DNA from 4 places in the Lysinibacillus sp. NPDC093210 genome. Region 4 is predicted to be linked to each of the others. Evidence: riboswitches for the same ligand, from Rfam matches in the RefSeq annotation. Region 4 holds a riboswitch; each other region holds the start of a gene.
What was found. Region 4 has a riboswitch for thiamine pyrophosphate ahead of thiT (energy-coupled thiamine transporter ThiT). Riboswitches for the same ligand answer to the same signal wherever they lie in the genome.
Positions count from the first base shown of each region.

Region 1: it holds a riboswitch for thiamine pyrophosphate, as region 4 does, so the genes downstream of both, thiC (phosphomethylpyrimidine synthase ThiC) here and thiT (energy-coupled thiamine transporter ThiT) in region 4, are expected to answer to the same signal.
Region 2: it holds a riboswitch for thiamine pyrophosphate, as region 4 does, so the genes downstream of both, thiW (energy coupling factor transporter S component ThiW) here and thiT (energy-coupled thiamine transporter ThiT) in region 4, are expected to answer to the same signal.
Region 3: it holds a riboswitch for thiamine pyrophosphate, as region 4 does, so the genes downstream of both, ACIP9C_RS13800 (ABC transporter substrate-binding protein) here and thiT (energy-coupled thiamine transporter ThiT) in region 4, are expected to answer to the same signal.

Region 1 is NZ_JBIVOE010000011.1:92,758-96,977, forward strand. It holds gene ACIP9C_RS20745 (methyl-accepting chemotaxis protein) at 1-1,570, shown strand, start outside; gene ACIP9C_RS20750 (AEC family transporter) at 1,857-2,786, shown strand; TPP riboswitch at 2,834-2,948, shown strand; gene thiC (phosphomethylpyrimidine synthase ThiC) at 3,098-4,220, shown strand, end outside.
Region 2 is NZ_JBIVOE010000002.1:589,441-593,660, forward strand. It holds gene ACIP9C_RS08375 (ABC transporter substrate-binding protein) at 1-107, shown strand, start outside; gene ACIP9C_RS08380 (MFS transporter) at 452-1,648, shown strand; TPP riboswitch at 1,704-1,811, shown strand; gene thiW (energy coupling factor transporter S component ThiW) at 2,032-2,523, shown strand; gene ACIP9C_RS08390 (VWA domain-containing protein) at 2,583-4,220, opposite strand, start outside.
Region 3 is NZ_JBIVOE010000005.1:106,427-110,646, reverse strand. It holds gene parC (DNA topoisomerase IV subunit A) at 1-1,180, shown strand, start outside; gene ACIP9C_RS13805 (hypothetical protein) at 1,359-1,769, opposite strand; TPP riboswitch at 1,959-2,070, shown strand; gene ACIP9C_RS13800 (ABC transporter substrate-binding protein) at 2,265-3,260, shown strand; gene ACIP9C_RS13795 (thiamine-binding protein) at 3,261-3,554, shown strand; gene ACIP9C_RS13790 (ABC transporter permease) at 3,551-4,220, shown strand, end outside.
Region 4 is NZ_JBIVOE010000010.1:91,361-95,580, forward strand. It holds gene ACIP9C_RS20060 (AAA family ATPase) at 1-1,575, shown strand, start outside; gene ACIP9C_RS20065 (hypothetical protein) at 1,763-1,885, opposite strand; gene ACIP9C_RS20070 (magnetosome magnetite crystal formation protein family) at 1,914-2,246, opposite strand; TPP riboswitch at 2,375-2,482, shown strand; gene thiT (energy-coupled thiamine transporter ThiT) at 2,604-3,164, shown strand; gene map (type I methionyl aminopeptidase) at 3,419-4,174, shown strand.

The sequences.
Region 1 (4,220 bases), on a different contig from region 4:
TGTGAATGGTAAAACGATATCGATGACGACAATTGCAGTACCGCTAGTTAATGCCTCAGGTAAAAATTTTGGTGTATTAACGGCAGATTTATCTGTTGATTTTTTAAAGGGATTAGCTGAATCCATTACTCCTGATGGTGGTTATGCAGGAATTATTACAAATCAAGGTATGTTAACAGTTAATAGCATTAACGAAAAGCTAGACGGGACAAATATGCAGGATGCTATTGATTGGACAAGTGTTAAACAATCCATGGACAAAGGGGATCTAGATAGTCTGTATGTAGACTCTAAGCAGCTTGGAGAAGAGTCATTTAACGCTTTTGCTCCAATGATGTTAGAAAACATTGACGAAGTATGGTCAGTGCAGTTAGTTTTACCTAAATCCAAAATATTAGAAACGTATAATAAGGTTCTTATCGTAACGATTGTAGCTGCAATAATTATGATAGTTTTAATGGCTGCTGCCAGTGCGATGTTTATCTTTAAACAGTTAAAGCCATTGAAAGTTTTACGTGCCTCTATTGAAACTGCGGCAGAAGGCGATTTAACTAAAAAAATAGATGAAAAATTTATAAAATCAGATGAAATTGGTGCTGTTGCAGTAGCCTATAATAATATGCTGGACAAAACGAATGATGCCATACATACGGTATTAAATTCATCAACATTACTTAATCAATCATCAGATGATGTCAATGAAGCATTTAATGAAATTGTCGCTTCTAATCAGGAAGTATCTGTAGCTATCAATGAAATTGCGCAAGGTGCTTCGAAACAATCGGAGGATACTGAAGAAACAAATTATCGAATGATTGATTTATCCGATCAAATTGACACCATTACAATGCTTTCCAAGCAAATGGATGAGCTGTCGATGAAAACAAAAGCTTCTACAGAGCAGGGCATGAAAGAAGTTGAAAGCTTACGTGATCGAAATGCAGAAACAAATGAAATGAATGTCCGCATTCAAAGTCAGATGGAATCTTTATCTAGCAACATCAGAAATATCAACCAAATTATTGTATCCATTCAAGGAGTAACGGAGCAAACCAACCTACTAGCGTTAAATGCAAGTATTGAGGCTGCTCGTGCAGGAGAGCATGGGAAAGGCTTTGCAGTAGTAGCGGAAGAAGTTCGTAAACTAGCGGAACAGTCTAAAAACGAAACAGAAGTTATTAAGAAAACAGTGACTAGCATTCTAGAAGACGCGAAGCAAACAGTGTCTGTTATTGCTTCAAATGCAGATTTGATGCAAGCTCAAAATGAATCAGTGCAAAATACAGAGCAAGCTTTTAAAAATAATAATGAGCTTTCTCATTCTATTGCAACGGCAATTAATGACCTATTGTCAAATCTTTCACAAATGTTAGAGCAAAAAGATCAGGCAGTTACAGCGATTCAAAGTATTTCTGCCGTTTCAGAGGAAACTGCAGCTTCTGCTGAACAAGTAAGTGCATCTGCTGTGGATCAACAGGCAGAAATGCAAAAGGTTGCAGAATCAATTAATAATATGAACCAAATTTCTAAAGAGCTACAAGAAGTCGTGAATCGATTTAAACTTGCATAATTAAGCTGGTGCATTTTAAGGCTAATTATATTGTCGTAGATTTCAGGAATCGCCATAAAACTTGGAAGAATCGCCGATAAACCAGGCTGAATCGCCAGTAAACCCTCGGAAATCGCCGATAACCTTTGAGAAATCGCTGGTAAAACTTCTTGATGCCTTTTGTAGACACGTTGAGACTGTCCTTGGAAAAGGACAGTCTCTTTTTATGTAAACGGTAGAGCAGAGAAGGGCATTGACCCAGTTTGGGAACAGTTTTACTATAGAAAGATGAAAGGGGGGCGCCTCCATGATGTATCTCGGTATGATTTTCTTTAAAATTGTTGCGCCTATTTTGGTGTTGCTTGTACTTGGGGCGTTTTTACAGAGGAAATTTCAATTTAATTTAAAAGCCCTATCCCAGCTTATTACATATTGTTTTATGCCAGCAGCTGTGTTTGTAAATTTATATGAAACGAGTGTGGAACTATCGGTGCTTGGTGAAGTGGCATTATTTATTGTGCTCTTTATTGGGAGTCAAATGGTGCTTAGTCATTTTATAGCGAAGGGGCTAGGCTTAAAGAAAACAGAGGCAGCAGTATTTAAAAATAGTGTTGTACTCATTAACTCTGGCAACTATGGTATTCCGGTGGCTCAAATGATTTTTGTGACACAACCAATTGGGGTGGCCATTCAAGTTATTCTCGTTATTTTTCAAAATGTAACGACCTATACATATGGTTTATATAATTTAATTTCTTCAACTAAATCAGGTATGGCCATTGTGAAGGACTTCCTGAAAATGCCGATTATTCATGCGCTCATTATAGGTGTGGCAATGAATTTCTTTAATATTGGCATTCCTCAATTTATCCGTATTCCAATTGACCATGTTGCTGACGGGTTTATCGCTGTTGCTCTTATTACGCTCGGTGCGCAACTATCTCAGCTTGAAATTAAATCAATGTTCAATAGAACTGTGTTTGTCAGCTGTTTTACACGACTTGTAGTAGGTCCAGCTGTTGCATTGCTAATAATTTTTGTCCTCGGCTTAGATGGCGTTGTGGCCCAATCGCTCTTTATTGCGAGTGCATTTCCCACTTCACGTAATAGCTCGAGTCTAGCCCTAGAATATGATTTAGGGTCAGAAACGGCTGCACAAACAGTGCTTTTTTCAACAATTGTTAGCTGTATTACAGTAACAATCGTAATTTATATGGCAGAAATTCTATTTACTTAATGACTTCCATCTATTAGGAATATCTGTTACACTAGCATCAAACTGAATAGCTTAACTAGGGGAGTCTGATGAGTCGGGCTGAGAGGGAAACGCATTGAGGTTTCTTGACCCTTTGGACCTGATCTGGCTCATACCAGCGTGGGAAAGTTAATGAACTTCGCACTCCTTGAACTTTGCGATAAATGTAACCTTACATGTACAGCCGGATCCAATATTTTTTTGGATTCGGCTTTTTATTTGTAATGCTACTTGTTGGAGTGGGCTAGATTCGGTCCTTTTAATAATTTACGTAAAAGGGAGCGGAATAGTAAATGACAACAGTTAGCGAAAAAAACATGAACATTATGACAAGCTTTGACGGAAGTAAAAAAGTATATGTAGAAGGATCACGCCCAGATATATTAGTGCCAATGCGTGAAATTAAGCTAAGCCCCACAACGGGTAGCTTTGGTGAAGAGAATAATGCGCCTGTACGAGTTTATGATACGAGTGGACCTTATACGGATCCAACTTACAAAGTCGATATTACAAAGGGTTTACCAGCTTTGCGTAGTGCGTGGATGAAAGAACGGGGCGATGTAGAGGAATATGAGGGGCGCACCATTAAGCCAGAGGATAATGGGTTTCGTAATGTGGATGACCCGCGCATAAAGGAAAATGTTTTTCCAAAGCTTTCTCGCAAACCTTTACGTGCGAAAAAAGGCCGTAATGTGACACAGCTGCACTATGCAAGACAAGGAATTATTACTCCAGAAATGGAATTTGTAGCGATTCGTGAAAATTTAAAACCAGAATTTGTACGTGCAGAAATTGCTGAGGGGCGAGCTATAATGCCATCTAATATAAATCATCCGGAGGCGGAACCGATGATTATCGGCCGTAACTTCCATGTAAAAATTAACGCCAATATTGGAAATTCAGCTGTAACTTCATCCATCGCAGAGGAAGTTGAAAAAATGACATGGGCAACACGATGGGGTGCTGATAATATTATGGATTTATCTACTGGTAAGCACATTCATACAACCCGCGAATGGATTATTCGTAATGCTGCTGTGCCTGTTGGAACAGTACCAATTTATCAGGCACTTGAAAAGGTAAATGGCGTTGCTGAGGATTTAACGTGGGAGGTGTATCGTGACACGCTAATCGAGCAAGCCGAGCAAGGGGTTGACTACTTCACGATTCATGCAGGCGTGTTGCTGCGATATGTACCACTTACGGCTAATCGTGTAACGGGCATTGTATCGCGTGGAGGCTCAATTATGGCACAGTGGTGTCTATTCCATCACCAAGAAAATTTCTTATATACTCATTTTGAAGAAATTTGCGAAATTATGAAAACGTATGATGTTGCCTTTTCGTTAGGGGATGGTTTACGTCCTGGTTCAATTGCCGATGCCAATGACGAGGCACAGTTCGCAGAGCTTGAAA
Region 2 (4,220 bases), on a different contig from region 4:
CTTCCGAGGAGCAACGTAAAACATTAGAAGTATATAAAAACCTAGGGCCAGATTATTTAGGCAAATACAATGAGTTGTTTTTAGAATTTAAAATGAGTATTCGATAAATACTAATGAGAAAAAACAATATTTTTCTCTCTTAGAGAGTCGACAAAAGGCATCAAGAGTTCAAAACACTTGGTGTCTTTTGTCATTTTTTCTTTTGATAGTACTAAGATAGAATTTCACTTCCGATGTGTTCAGTTGATTGGAGCGGAGGGTTGCGGCTTACGGTGTGCCCGCGGAAAGCGACACCAGTAGTGGAAATCAACGGTATTATTTAGAGGATAAACAATGTCTTCGTAGATGAATGATCAGGTCATTCATCTACGACTATAATCCAATAGCCAAGCAATATTTCTTTATGATAGACTGGAATAATGTTTCAATATAAAAAAAAGGGGGGGATTCAATGACCCAGCAGAAGTCAAACAAGGCGGCTTTGTATATTTTAATGTTTAATATGTTTATCGCAATGGGGAGTATCGGAATTATTATTCCTGTTATGCCAAAGTATTTACACATATTTGGTGCAGCAGGACAAGTTCTTGGCATGTTAATTGCAACGTTCGCCTTTGCACAATTCATTTTTTCTCCAATTGCTGGGAATCTTTCGGATCGATATGGTCGAAAAAACTTGATTGTTTTTGGTCTGATTGTAACTGGTATTGGGCAAATATCGTTCGGGCTATCTACAGACGTATGGATGCTTTTTGTTGCTCGTTTCTTAGGAGGTTTAGGTTCTGCCTTTGTAGCACCTCCAATTATGGCGTTTGTAGCAGATATCACAACGTATGAAGAACGAGGTAAAGGAATGGGCATGTTAGGTGCCGCAATGTCTCTTGGTTTTATGATTGGACCAGGTATTGGTGGATTCTTATCTAAAGTTAGTTTGCATTTCCCATTCTTTATGGCTGGAGGAGCAGCTATTATTGCCTCTATCCTTTCATTGTTGTTATTACCTTCTACAAAACCAAGTGCAGCTCAGAAAGCACAAAAGCAAGATAATCTTGTGAGGCAGATGGCACGTTCAGTCCAAATGCCATACTTTGTCATGTTGATTATTATGCTAGTGTTCTCGTTCGGCATCGCCAATTTCCAAACGACATTATCATTATTTGTGACAGACAAATTTAACTATACACCTACCGATATTGCGATAATTTTAACTGTAGGTGGTGCATTTGGTGTTGTGGTGCAGATGTTCATCATCACACCACTCTTTAAGCGCTTTGGGGAAATGAAAGTTGTATTAGTCAATTTATTTATTGCTGCTGTAGCTATTTTCCTAATATTATTTGTTTCTGGCTTTGCACTTATTTTAGTTGTCGCAACGATTTTCTCAACGGCAACAACACTTATTCGCCCAGCCGTCAACACACTGATTTCTAAACTTGCTGGCAATGAACAAGGTTTAGCGGCTGGACTTACCAATGCCTATATGAGTCTTGGAAATATGATTGGTCCTGCACTTGCGGGTCTTTTATTCGATTGGAATATGAACAGTCCGTATATATTTGGGGCAATTATTTTAATGACATGCTTCTTACTAGCGCTCATTTGGACATTGAAAAAGGCGCCGCATCTTATGCAACCTGATTCAAATTAGTCCATTGACAATTATTTGTAATATGGTACATTTATTATCGAAAAATTAAATCGTTTAACACCACTAGGGGAGTCTTTACAAGGCTGAGACGTATATACTCATATACGAACCCTTTGAACCTGATCTAGTTCATACTAGCGGAGGGAAGTGGCGACGCTTGCTTTCGTGTAATTTTAAATTGCAAGGCCGCTTCCTTTCGTACAAGGGAGCGGCTTTTTTGTATTCATTAGACAGTGCTAACGGCGATTTTGCGAGGACTACCGGCGATTTGTCCGGTTTTATCGGCGATTTCGGGATGCCTATCGGCGATTTCTAGCATTTCACCGGCGGTTCACTTTGTTCTATCGGCGATTCATCCCACAAAACTAAAAGGAGTAACTATCATGTCTATTCGAAAACTAACTACTATGGCTTTATTAGTAGCTATTGCAGTAGCAGGCTCTATTTTTGTCTCCATTCCAACTGGCATTGCTCGTGCTTATCCTGTACAACATGCGATCAATGTCATCTGTGCCATTTTATTAGGTCCTATGCCTTCTATCATCGTTGCTATAGTTACAGCATTGATTCGTATATTAACAGGTACAGGCTCTCTTTTGGCGATTCCAGGCAGTGTCATCGGGGCAGCATGTGCAGCTTTTGCTTATAAATACAGTCGCAACAACTGGCTAGCTGGTGTTGGTGAAGTATTTGGCACAGGTATCCTTGCCTCATTAGTCGCTGTACCATATGCGCAATTATTAATGGGAACATCTGTAGGTGCTTTATTTTTTATGCCTGCATTTTTGACATCTAGTTTAATTGGGGCATTTCTTGGTATTTTGATTGCTAGCAATCTACGGAAAACCGCATCGCATATTCTTTTTACGAAATAGCTTTGTTTATAAAAAAGACGATGGCACATGCTTTGAGCAATGTGCCATCGTCTTTTTGATTAAGAGCGTTTTTTCATTCCTTTTAATAACTGTGCAACGTTCGTGTCCTCCGCCTGTACGGTTGCTTCTTCTATAGACTTTTCTTTTTGCTTATGCCTTGGTATGAAGCTCCATCCAAAGCGTCGAATCGTAATATCTACGAAGAATAATAGCATCCCTGTTAATAGTAACCATGTTGCAATATTTTGGCGCTCTGCTCCTTTGTTAGTGAACTTACGGAACACGTCTTGTGGTTCTTTCAAGACAGAGCCACCAGTTTGCATCGTTAGTTGCTCAACAAGTGTTTCATTCACGGGACGTAATTCATATTCTGCACTGTACGGTACGCTTAGACCAGCCTGGTAAATGGCCTGCTCTTCGTCAGCAATACGGAAAAAAATCAACCCTGGTTTAGCTTTGACAACTGCACGTACTTGCGAGGCAGAAATCGTTTCAAGCTGCAAATCAAGCTCCTCGCCAGATTCATCGACAGCGACAATATCTAAAAATGCAGCTTCATTTGTCGGGTCCGTGATGATAAATGAGCCATCTGTATCAAGACGTACATCATAGGCTACATCATTATAACTTGGTAGCATTTGCGAAATGATAGTTTGCCAAAATGATCCCCATTCTTGCCACCTTGCCCAGTCACCAGCCCATTTCCCTGTCGAATCTGATGTGAAAGCAAAAGTTTTACCAAGTCCATATTGCCATTGTGCCAATACAGGGTCTTCCTTCTCGCTTTCAGCTATCACAGCAGCTCCCTGCTTCGCTGTCGTACCAATATATGCATTCATTTGTGGCACACCATTTGCAAAGAGTGCATTCCATCCAGCTGCATTATAAATTGTAGGGTAAAATGGATTGTCTTCTATATAAGTACGTGAAATCATTGCTGTCTCACGTGATAAAATTGAAGGAATTGTTTGTTCATCAATGACATCATAGAAACGACCACTACCCATTTCACTTAATGACTGTAGTAAGTTGCCATCTGCATCTTGTCCAATCGCCACTGTAGAAAGTGTAATTCCTTGTTCCTTACCATTTTCAATTAAATCCTCATAATTGCCTGATTGCGACTGTCCATCAGTTAATAAAATAATATGCTTCCTCTGCAATTTTAAATCTGCCAAACTATCATATGCTGCTGCAAGTGAGCTATATATTTCCGTACCACCACCAGGAGTCACCGATAAAATCGTATCGACTGCTTCCTCTTTATTACCAAGCGGTCCAGTTTCAATGATTTCCCAAGGTCGATCATCAAAGGCAATAAACCCAAGCGAATCCTCATCGCGTAACATTTCAACTGATCGCGCGGCCGCCTCTTTCGCTAGCTCTAATTTTGAGCCATACATACTTCCTGAACGGTCAAGTACGATGACAAGTCCTAGCGATGGCAATTGCTCTTTACCCTTTATCTCCATCTCAACAGGTAATAATGTTTCAATTGGAGTTTTAAAATAGCCACCCAAGCCGAAGCTATTTTCACCACCGACCATTGTAAAGCCAACACCAAAGTTTTTGACTGCCTGCTCAATAACACTCATCTTCGCTTCACCGACTAAGTGTCCAGGTACATTATCGAAGATAATAGCGTTATATTGCAAATAGCTAGATAGTTCATTTGGCAAGCTTGCTGCATCTATCAC
Region 3 (4,220 bases), on a different contig from region 4:
TCAATCTGAGGCCATTGTGAGCTTACAATTATACCGTTTAACAAATACGGATATTACAGAGCTACGTCATGAACAAGATGAATTAAATGCACTAATTACAAAGCTAGAAGGTATTTTGCATAGTGAGGCTAAGCTGATTCGTGTCATAAAACAAGAATTGCTCGACATTAAAAAACGGTTTTCTGAGCCACGTCGTTCGAAAATCGAACAAGAAATTGAGGAAATTAAAATTACGCTAGATGTCCTTGTGCCAAGTGAAGAAGTTGTGGTTACAGTGACAAAAGATGGTTATATTAAGCGTACATCTACTCGTTCTCACGCAGCGTCCAATGGGCAAGATTTTGCGATGAAAGATTCGGATTATTTATTGTATGAGGCAACCTTAAATACACAACATCATGTACTGCTGTTCACAAATCGTGGAAATTATATTTATCAGCCCGTGCATGAATTGCCAGATATTCGTTGGAAGGATCTTGGTCAGCATATTTCAAGTATTGTGCCAACGGGTGAAGACGAAACAATTATTGCTGTTTATGGTTTTGACTCATTTGAACAGCCAAACACCTATATTTTAACTGCTACAAAAGAAGGGCAAATCAAACGTTCACCATTACCTGATTATGCCGTTACACGTTATTCTAAACCGATTAAAACGATGAATGTGAAATCGGGTGATGAAATGATACTTGCGGACATTGTATCGGATGATGCCGAATTGTTATTAATCACAGATACTGCATATGCTATCCGATTCCCGATTGAAGAGCTGCCTGTCACTGGCGTTAAAACTGGTGGTGTGAAAGGTATTACTTTAAAAGATGGGGAAGAATTGGTTGGTGTCACAATATTAAAACCGTCTGACACGGAGTACGTTGTAATTGTTACACAGCGTGGTGCCGTGAAAAAGATGAATGTTGCCGAAGTCGATATAGCTAGTCGTGCAAAACGCGGGTTAAAAGTGTTAACAGAATTAAAAGCGAATCCACACCGAATTGTTGCGGTTGTAAGGGCTAGTGATGAGGAACAGGTTATTGTTGAAACGGATAAGGGCGTGCAAGAAATCATTGATGTCAAAGGGTTAACACGCGCTGATCGTCATTCAAACGGCTCCTTCAAAGTCGATATCGCTACAGATGGTGCCATTTCACATGTAGTTAAAAGGAAAAAAGAAGAGTAACAAACTACTTTGCCCATGTTCTATCATAAGAACTGGGCTTTTTTTAATGGTAGTTTTATTGCTTTCAACTAGTTTGAAAAAGGAGAAATGTTAGCACTTGAAAACATAAAAAAACTGTTGAGTCATTTTCAATAACAGAAAAAAAGACCTCTATAATCATAGGTCGTTAGTAAGGCTTCTATTCTTCAACAATTTCTAACTGTTTGTAATAGTTATTTACAATTGGATAAATATCCGGTTTTGAATCGTAATAGATATTGTCAATGTGATGTAAAGTAAATTTAAATTCCTTTTTACCATCCAAAAGCGTAATACTATACCGCCAGCCGACACGTTCTTCTTGATTATCTTGAGGCGTAAATATTATTTCTTTAATTAAAGCTAGAAATTCATTGATGTCAGCTTGCTTAGTAATCGTTTTAGAAGCTCCAGTTGAACCATCCTGTATGATAACTTTATCTACATTTACAATTTTCGCGTCTTTATAAAACGCCTCTAATAATTGTGTATTTCCACTAATATTTTCATCAGTACAGGCAGAAAGTCCAAATAGAATTACTAATAATTTTAAGAAAAACGATTTTTTCAAATGACCACCTCAAAGTCTCTTTTTTTCTAGTAGACTTATTAAAATACAAATAGTTACATTTTTTCGGATAAGTTTTGGTAGTAATTACAATAATCTTTTAATAACAACTTAAATTTTATCGCGTTTGAAATTACTAGCTTGTCATTTTACGATAGATATGGGTATAATAATCAACGAAAAGTTCATAAGTTAAGAATGTAGGGGGGCTGGAAGTTGCCAGCTGAGATTGCGTCCATTTAGATGCTGACCCTTTGAACCTGATTTGGCTCGTACCAGCGTAGGGAACATCTATTCAAAAATATTCGTATACTATTTTTTGATACCGTTTGCAAACGTCTGGGATAATTCCTAGGCGTTTTTTGTTTAGGATTCATTATTCCGCCTATAACTAGGAGTAATCTATCATAAGCGATGCAAATGGCCTTAGAATACCTTTTTCTGGTGAAAACATTCAATCATGAACACTTTCAAACTACTAGACTTGGAGGACACAGCATGAAAAAGTGGTTTTTCGTTCTTGTTGCTGCATTATTAACATTAGTTGGTTGTAGCGAAAAAGAGGACAAAGAGGAAACAAGCACATTGAAAAAGGTATCCGTTGTACTGGACTGGACACCTAATACAAATCATACAGGACTTTATGTTGCGAAAAAGCTCGGCTACTTTGAGGAGCAAGGTTTAGACGTAGACATTATCTTACCTGGTGATGCTGGTGCAGATCAGCTTGTTGCATCGGGCAAAGCGCAGTTTGGCGTAAGCTATCAGGAAGGTATTACCCAAGCACGTGTACAGGATGTACCGCTAGTATCGATTGCCGCAATTATTCAGCATAATACATCTGGCTTTGCATCAGATGCTTCAAAAGGTATTACGTCACCAAAGGATTATGAAGGAAAAACATATGGTGGCTGGGGTTCCCCAGTTGAACAAGCTGTTTTACAATCTCTTATGCAAAAAGAACATGCCGACATTAAGAAATTAGATATCGTTAATGCTGGAGATTTAGACTTTTTCACAATGATGCAGAAGGATATTGATTTTGCATGGATCTATTATGCTTGGACAGGTATTGAGGCGGAGCTTCGTGGAGAAAAATTAAATATGCAGTATTTAACAGACTATAGTGAGCAACTCGATTATTATACACCTGTACTTGCAACGAATGAAAAGATGATTAAGGATAATCCTGATGTGGTAAAGGCATTTGTTGCAGCTACTACAAAAGGTTATGAGTATGCGATTGAACATCCTAGTGAAGCGGCTGATATATTGCTTGAAGCGGTACCTGACTTAGATAAAGCACTTGTGCATAAAAGTCAGGAATGGTTAGCAAACAAATATCAAGATGATGCAGCGCAATGGGGCGAACAAAAATTAGCAGTTTGGGAAAACTATGCGGAATGGATGACAAAGAACAACGTTTTAGAAGGCGAATTCCATGCAGATCAAGCTTTTACAAATGATTTCTTACCAGAGAAAGGAGCAAAATAAATGGCTAATTCATTAATTAGTGTACAAATTATACCTAAAACAGAAAAATACGAGGATGTAATTCCTTTCGTTGATGCGGCGATTGCGATTATCGATGCTTCAGGTGTGCGCTATGAAGTGCAGCCACTAGAAACGACTATGGAAGGTGAACTGTCTACCTTACTGCAAATTATTGAAAAGATGAATAAAAAAATGATTGAATTGGGTGCCATTAATGTTATTACGCAAGTAAAAATTTTATATCAGCCAACTGGCATTACAATGGGGACGTTGACGGAGAAGTATCGAGGATGAAACAGGTAGTAACGAAAGGAAGGTCGATTATTTTTATCGCCTTCCTGTTAGTTATTTGGGAAATCATTATCCGTTTGGCTGACATCCCACATTGGCTATTACCAGCACCGAGTGCCATCGTTACTGAGGGTGTTCACTCTTATGAAACGTTTATGCCCCATGTGTTCGCCACTATACAGCTAGCGGTACTTGGCCTTGCTATTGGTATATTTTTCGGCTTGAGTGTTGCGATATTATTACACCGCTCAGCGACGGTAAGGGCATTTGTGTATCCGATTTTAATTGTGTCACAAAATGTGCCTGTCCTAGTCCTTGCACCTTTATTAATTATTTGGTTTGGTTTCGGGCTGTTACCGAAGCTGATTATTATTTGTCTCGTTTGCTTTTTTCCGATCGTTATTGCGGCAATGGATGGATTTCGTCAAACATCAGCTGAGCTTAAGCATTATTTTTCAATGATTGGTGCAACAAAAGGTCAAACATTTTGGAAATTAGAATGGCCTTTTGCTTATCCTTCTATATTTTCTGGTATTAAAATTGCAGCGACTTATAGTGTGATGGGAGCTGTCATCGCAGAATGGCTTGGAGCGAAAAAGGGGATTGGTGTCTATATGACACTTGCTCAATCATCGTTTCGTACGGATCGTGTATTTGTGGCGATATTTG
Region 4 (4,220 bases):
TGGATTTCCGGTCAGGCAAGCATATTAGCAGCTAAGTTAAAGGATGGAGATCCATGCCCTGTTTGCGGTAGCACAACACATCAACTAACACATAGAGAACCGTCAGAAGTAGTAGATGAAGCGGAGCTAGAATCTTTACGAGCGATGACCAATGCAATTGAGCGTAAATATTTGGAACAAGAGGCGACGTTAAAATCGACTAAAAAACTGCTTCAAGAGGCAATTGAACAAGTAGATGCTTATCATATTTCAGTAGCTGATCGATTAGAACTAACAACCTCTTTACACGCTATTGAACAACAAGTTACTGTATTAAAAATAGTGAATGACCAACTGTCTGTCGCGCGAGCTAAGCTAAAGGGGCAACAAGAAAAAAATGAACAGCTACAACAAAAACAATTACAATTAGAGCAACATTTTGCAGAGCAATCGAAAGAGTTAATAAAACAGCAAGCGATTATAGAAGAACAGCAAAAGCAAATACCAGAACACGTACAGTCATTACGAGCTTTAAAACAAACGATTGCAGATGTGGGATCTCGAAAAATGGCGTTACAGGCAGCTTGGAATGCAATACAACAAAACTTACAAGCGACTAAGGAAGCAACAAATAAAGCATCAATGGCAGAAGAACTAGCAAAAACAGCATATGAGGAATTGCTAAATAAACTCAATGACAAGCGTGAACAGTTTTTAGTAAGCATGAAAGATGTTGGTTTTGCAACCTATGAAGACTATGCTGCTGCAAAGCGTAGCGTTAGTCAAATTGATGATTTACGTAAAGAAAGTCGAGATTATACATTACAACTGCATTCCTTACAGCAACAAATTGAAGATGGAGCAAAGCATCTTGAAGGAAAAGAGAAACAAAATCTAGCAGTATTAGAGGAAAAGCTTGAGATGCTCCGTACCACATATGAGGAAGCATTTAAAACCTTACAACAGACGCAAAGCTATGCAAAGGCATGTGCGGACTTTATTGATAAAGTAGAGGAAACGGCAAAGGAAATCCGTGTCCTTGAAAAAGAAGCAGGTCGTGTAAAAGAGCTTTACACAGTGTTGAATGGTCAAAATCCGAAAAAACTTTCCTTTGAGCGTTATATTCAAATAAATTATTTAGATAAAATCACTGCGGCAGCTAATATTCGTTTAGTCCATTTATCGAATGGACAGTTTGAACTGCGTCGTTCAGATCGGTTAGAGAAACATGCGAAGCAAAGTGGGCTTGGGTTGGATGTCTATGATGCGTATACAGATCAATTAAGAGATGTCAAAACATTATCAGGTGGGGAGAAGTTTAATGCATCACTAAGTCTTGCATTAGGTATGGCCGATGTAATTCAAAGCTTCCAAGGCAATATTCGTATCGAAACAATGTTTATTGACGAGGGCTTCGGTTCATTGGATGAGGAAGCGTTAAATAAAGCAATTGATACGCTAATTGATTTACAAGACTCTGGAAGAATGATTGGTGTTATTTCACATGTGGCCGAGTTAAAGGCTGCTATGCCGGCAGTATTACACGTTGAAAAAACGTTGAGCGGACATAGTACAACCCATTTTGAAGTAAAATAAGTGCCAGTCACTCAAACAATTCTGAATTTTCATAGCACTGCCAGTAGGGTTAGACAAACAAAAGTGCCAGTCACTCAAACAATTTATGCATAACAAAGTAAAAACCCACGAAGTCTCCTGCGGCATACAGAATGCTGCGCCGCAGGAAAGCCAAGTGGGTTTTTACGTTATAGGAGCCTATTGGCTATTATTTTTTGTGTGTCGTTACGTTTGGTGTTGTTCCTTTTTTTGCTGCGACCACTTTTTTGACAATAGGAATAACGATGGGCGCTAATTTTATAGCAGTTTTAACTACCTTCGATACTTTCATGAATACGACAGCTCCTTAGTACAAAATTTTAACGAATAACGCGTACAGCTTGAACAATATTCCAAATGACAATGCCTAATGAAACGAGTAAATAAATACCAAAAGATACAAACCATATGATAATAAATGTATTCCCATTAGACGAAGGATCAAACGTGTTTAATGACATAGTAGAAAATACAAAGACGATAAAGAAAATGATACCAAAGACAAATGGTATTAAATGAGAAATAAGTGCTTTGATGGAGTGTCTCTTGACATCACTATCTTTAGACACAAAATAAACGATTAACGGAACGATAAATGGTGCAAAAAAAATACTGAGATAACTAAAGGCAGATAAAATTTTTTGATTCTCCATAGTAGTCCCTCCTTTTTAATTATTTACGCATAGAAAACTCGAAAGTTTCAAAAAAATTAATGTTGAAAAGGTTGTAATTACAAAAGTGTTTGCGTACAATGAGGGTGTTCAACAAAAAAATAAGATGTAACGACCACAAGGGGAGCTGATGATGTCAGCTGAGACTGGGCACGTAATGCCTTTACTCTTCGAACCTGTAAGTTAACACTTGCGTAGGGATGTGGATAGAAACCGACACTTTTACGATGTGAGGCTCTGTCCTGGCATCGTTTTTTTATGCCGGATTGACATGCATCTCAAAATGATTTCTATTCCTGCTCTTGTATCCTACATCGGAACAAAGGAGAGAATAATAATATGGACAAAAAAAGATTACTCATGCTGGTGGAAATTGCAATTTTCGCAGCGGTAGGACTTGTACTCGATCAAGTTTCCTTTAAAGTATGGGCACAAGGTGGCTCGGTAAGCTTAGTAATGATACCAATCATCTTAATGGCATTTCGTTGGGGCCTCTTTGCTGGGCTAACAACAGGTTTACTGATTGGTGTTATGCAAACGATGTTTAACTCCTACATTGTGCATTGGCTTCAAGGATTACTAGATTACGGGGTAGCATTTACAGTAGTTGGGATAGCGGCAGTAGTACGCGAACCAGTATTTAAAGCGACAACAGCCTTAAACAAAAAGAAAATGGCCCTTTACATTGTAATCGGTACGGTGTTAGCAGGCTTCCTACGTTATTTAGCTCATACGTTTGCAGGTGCGGTATTTTTTGCAGAATATGCAGGCGAGCAAAACGCATGGATTTATTCAATCATTTACAATGGAACATACATGCTTCCAGCAACAATTTTAACAGCAATTGTTGCTGTGCTATTATTTACAGCGGCGCCACAATTAATGCAGCGGAAATCTTAAACACTATAAGAATGTCCTAAAAGTGAAAATAGTATGCTAAGTGTTACTTAGTATGCTATTTTTTTTATAATCTAAGGTCTCCACGTGATTGGGTTGCTATTTTTTAGACGAAGAACTTATAAAAAGGTCTGTTTTTTATTTACAAGGTACTTATGAAATAATGTTAGCATAGAATAATTAAAGCGTTTGGCGTTATGGACATATAAAGTTATGTTATATTAATGAATAGATATTAGATGAAAGGGACGTTAAAAATGATTGTAAAAACGCAAGAAGAAATTGAAGCCTTTAAAAAAATTGGTCGCATTTGTGCAGAAATTCGTGAGGCAATGAAGGCAGCTACAAAACCGGGTGTGACAACACTTGAATTAGATGAAATTGCAGGCAGCATGTTTGCTGAAGCAGGAGCTATTTCTGGTCCTAAAGGTGAATATGATTTCCCAGGATACACTTGTATTAGTGTCAATGAGGAAGTTGCCCACGGTATTCCAGGACAACGTGTTATACAAGAAGGGGATATTGTAAATATTGACGTATCCGGTTCTCTAAATGGCTATTTTGCAGATACTGGTATTTCATTTGTAGTAGGGGCAGGTTACGAGGATAAGGAAAAACTTTGCCGCGTAGCAAAAAGTGCCTTTGATCGCGCTATGACAAAAGTAAAAGCAGGTTCTAAATTAAACCAAATTGGGAAAGCTGTAGAGCGTGAAGCTTATGCAAATGATTTAACTGTTATTATGAATTTAACAGGTCATGGATTAGGTCGTTCATTACATGATGAGCCAAACCATATTTTAAATTATTACGATGCTTGGGATTCAACAATTATGAAAGAAGGTATGGTGCTAGCAGTTGAGCCGTTTATTTCTGCGAAAGCAGAACATATCGTTGAAGCTGGTGATGGCTGGACATTTGTTACACCTGACAAATCATTAGTTGCCCAAATTGAGCATTCTATTATTGTTACAAAAGACAAACCAATCATTTTAACTTCGTTAGATGAAGCATAAAATAGCCAAGTGATAAATAAGGCTAAATGAAAAACCTGCTTACCGA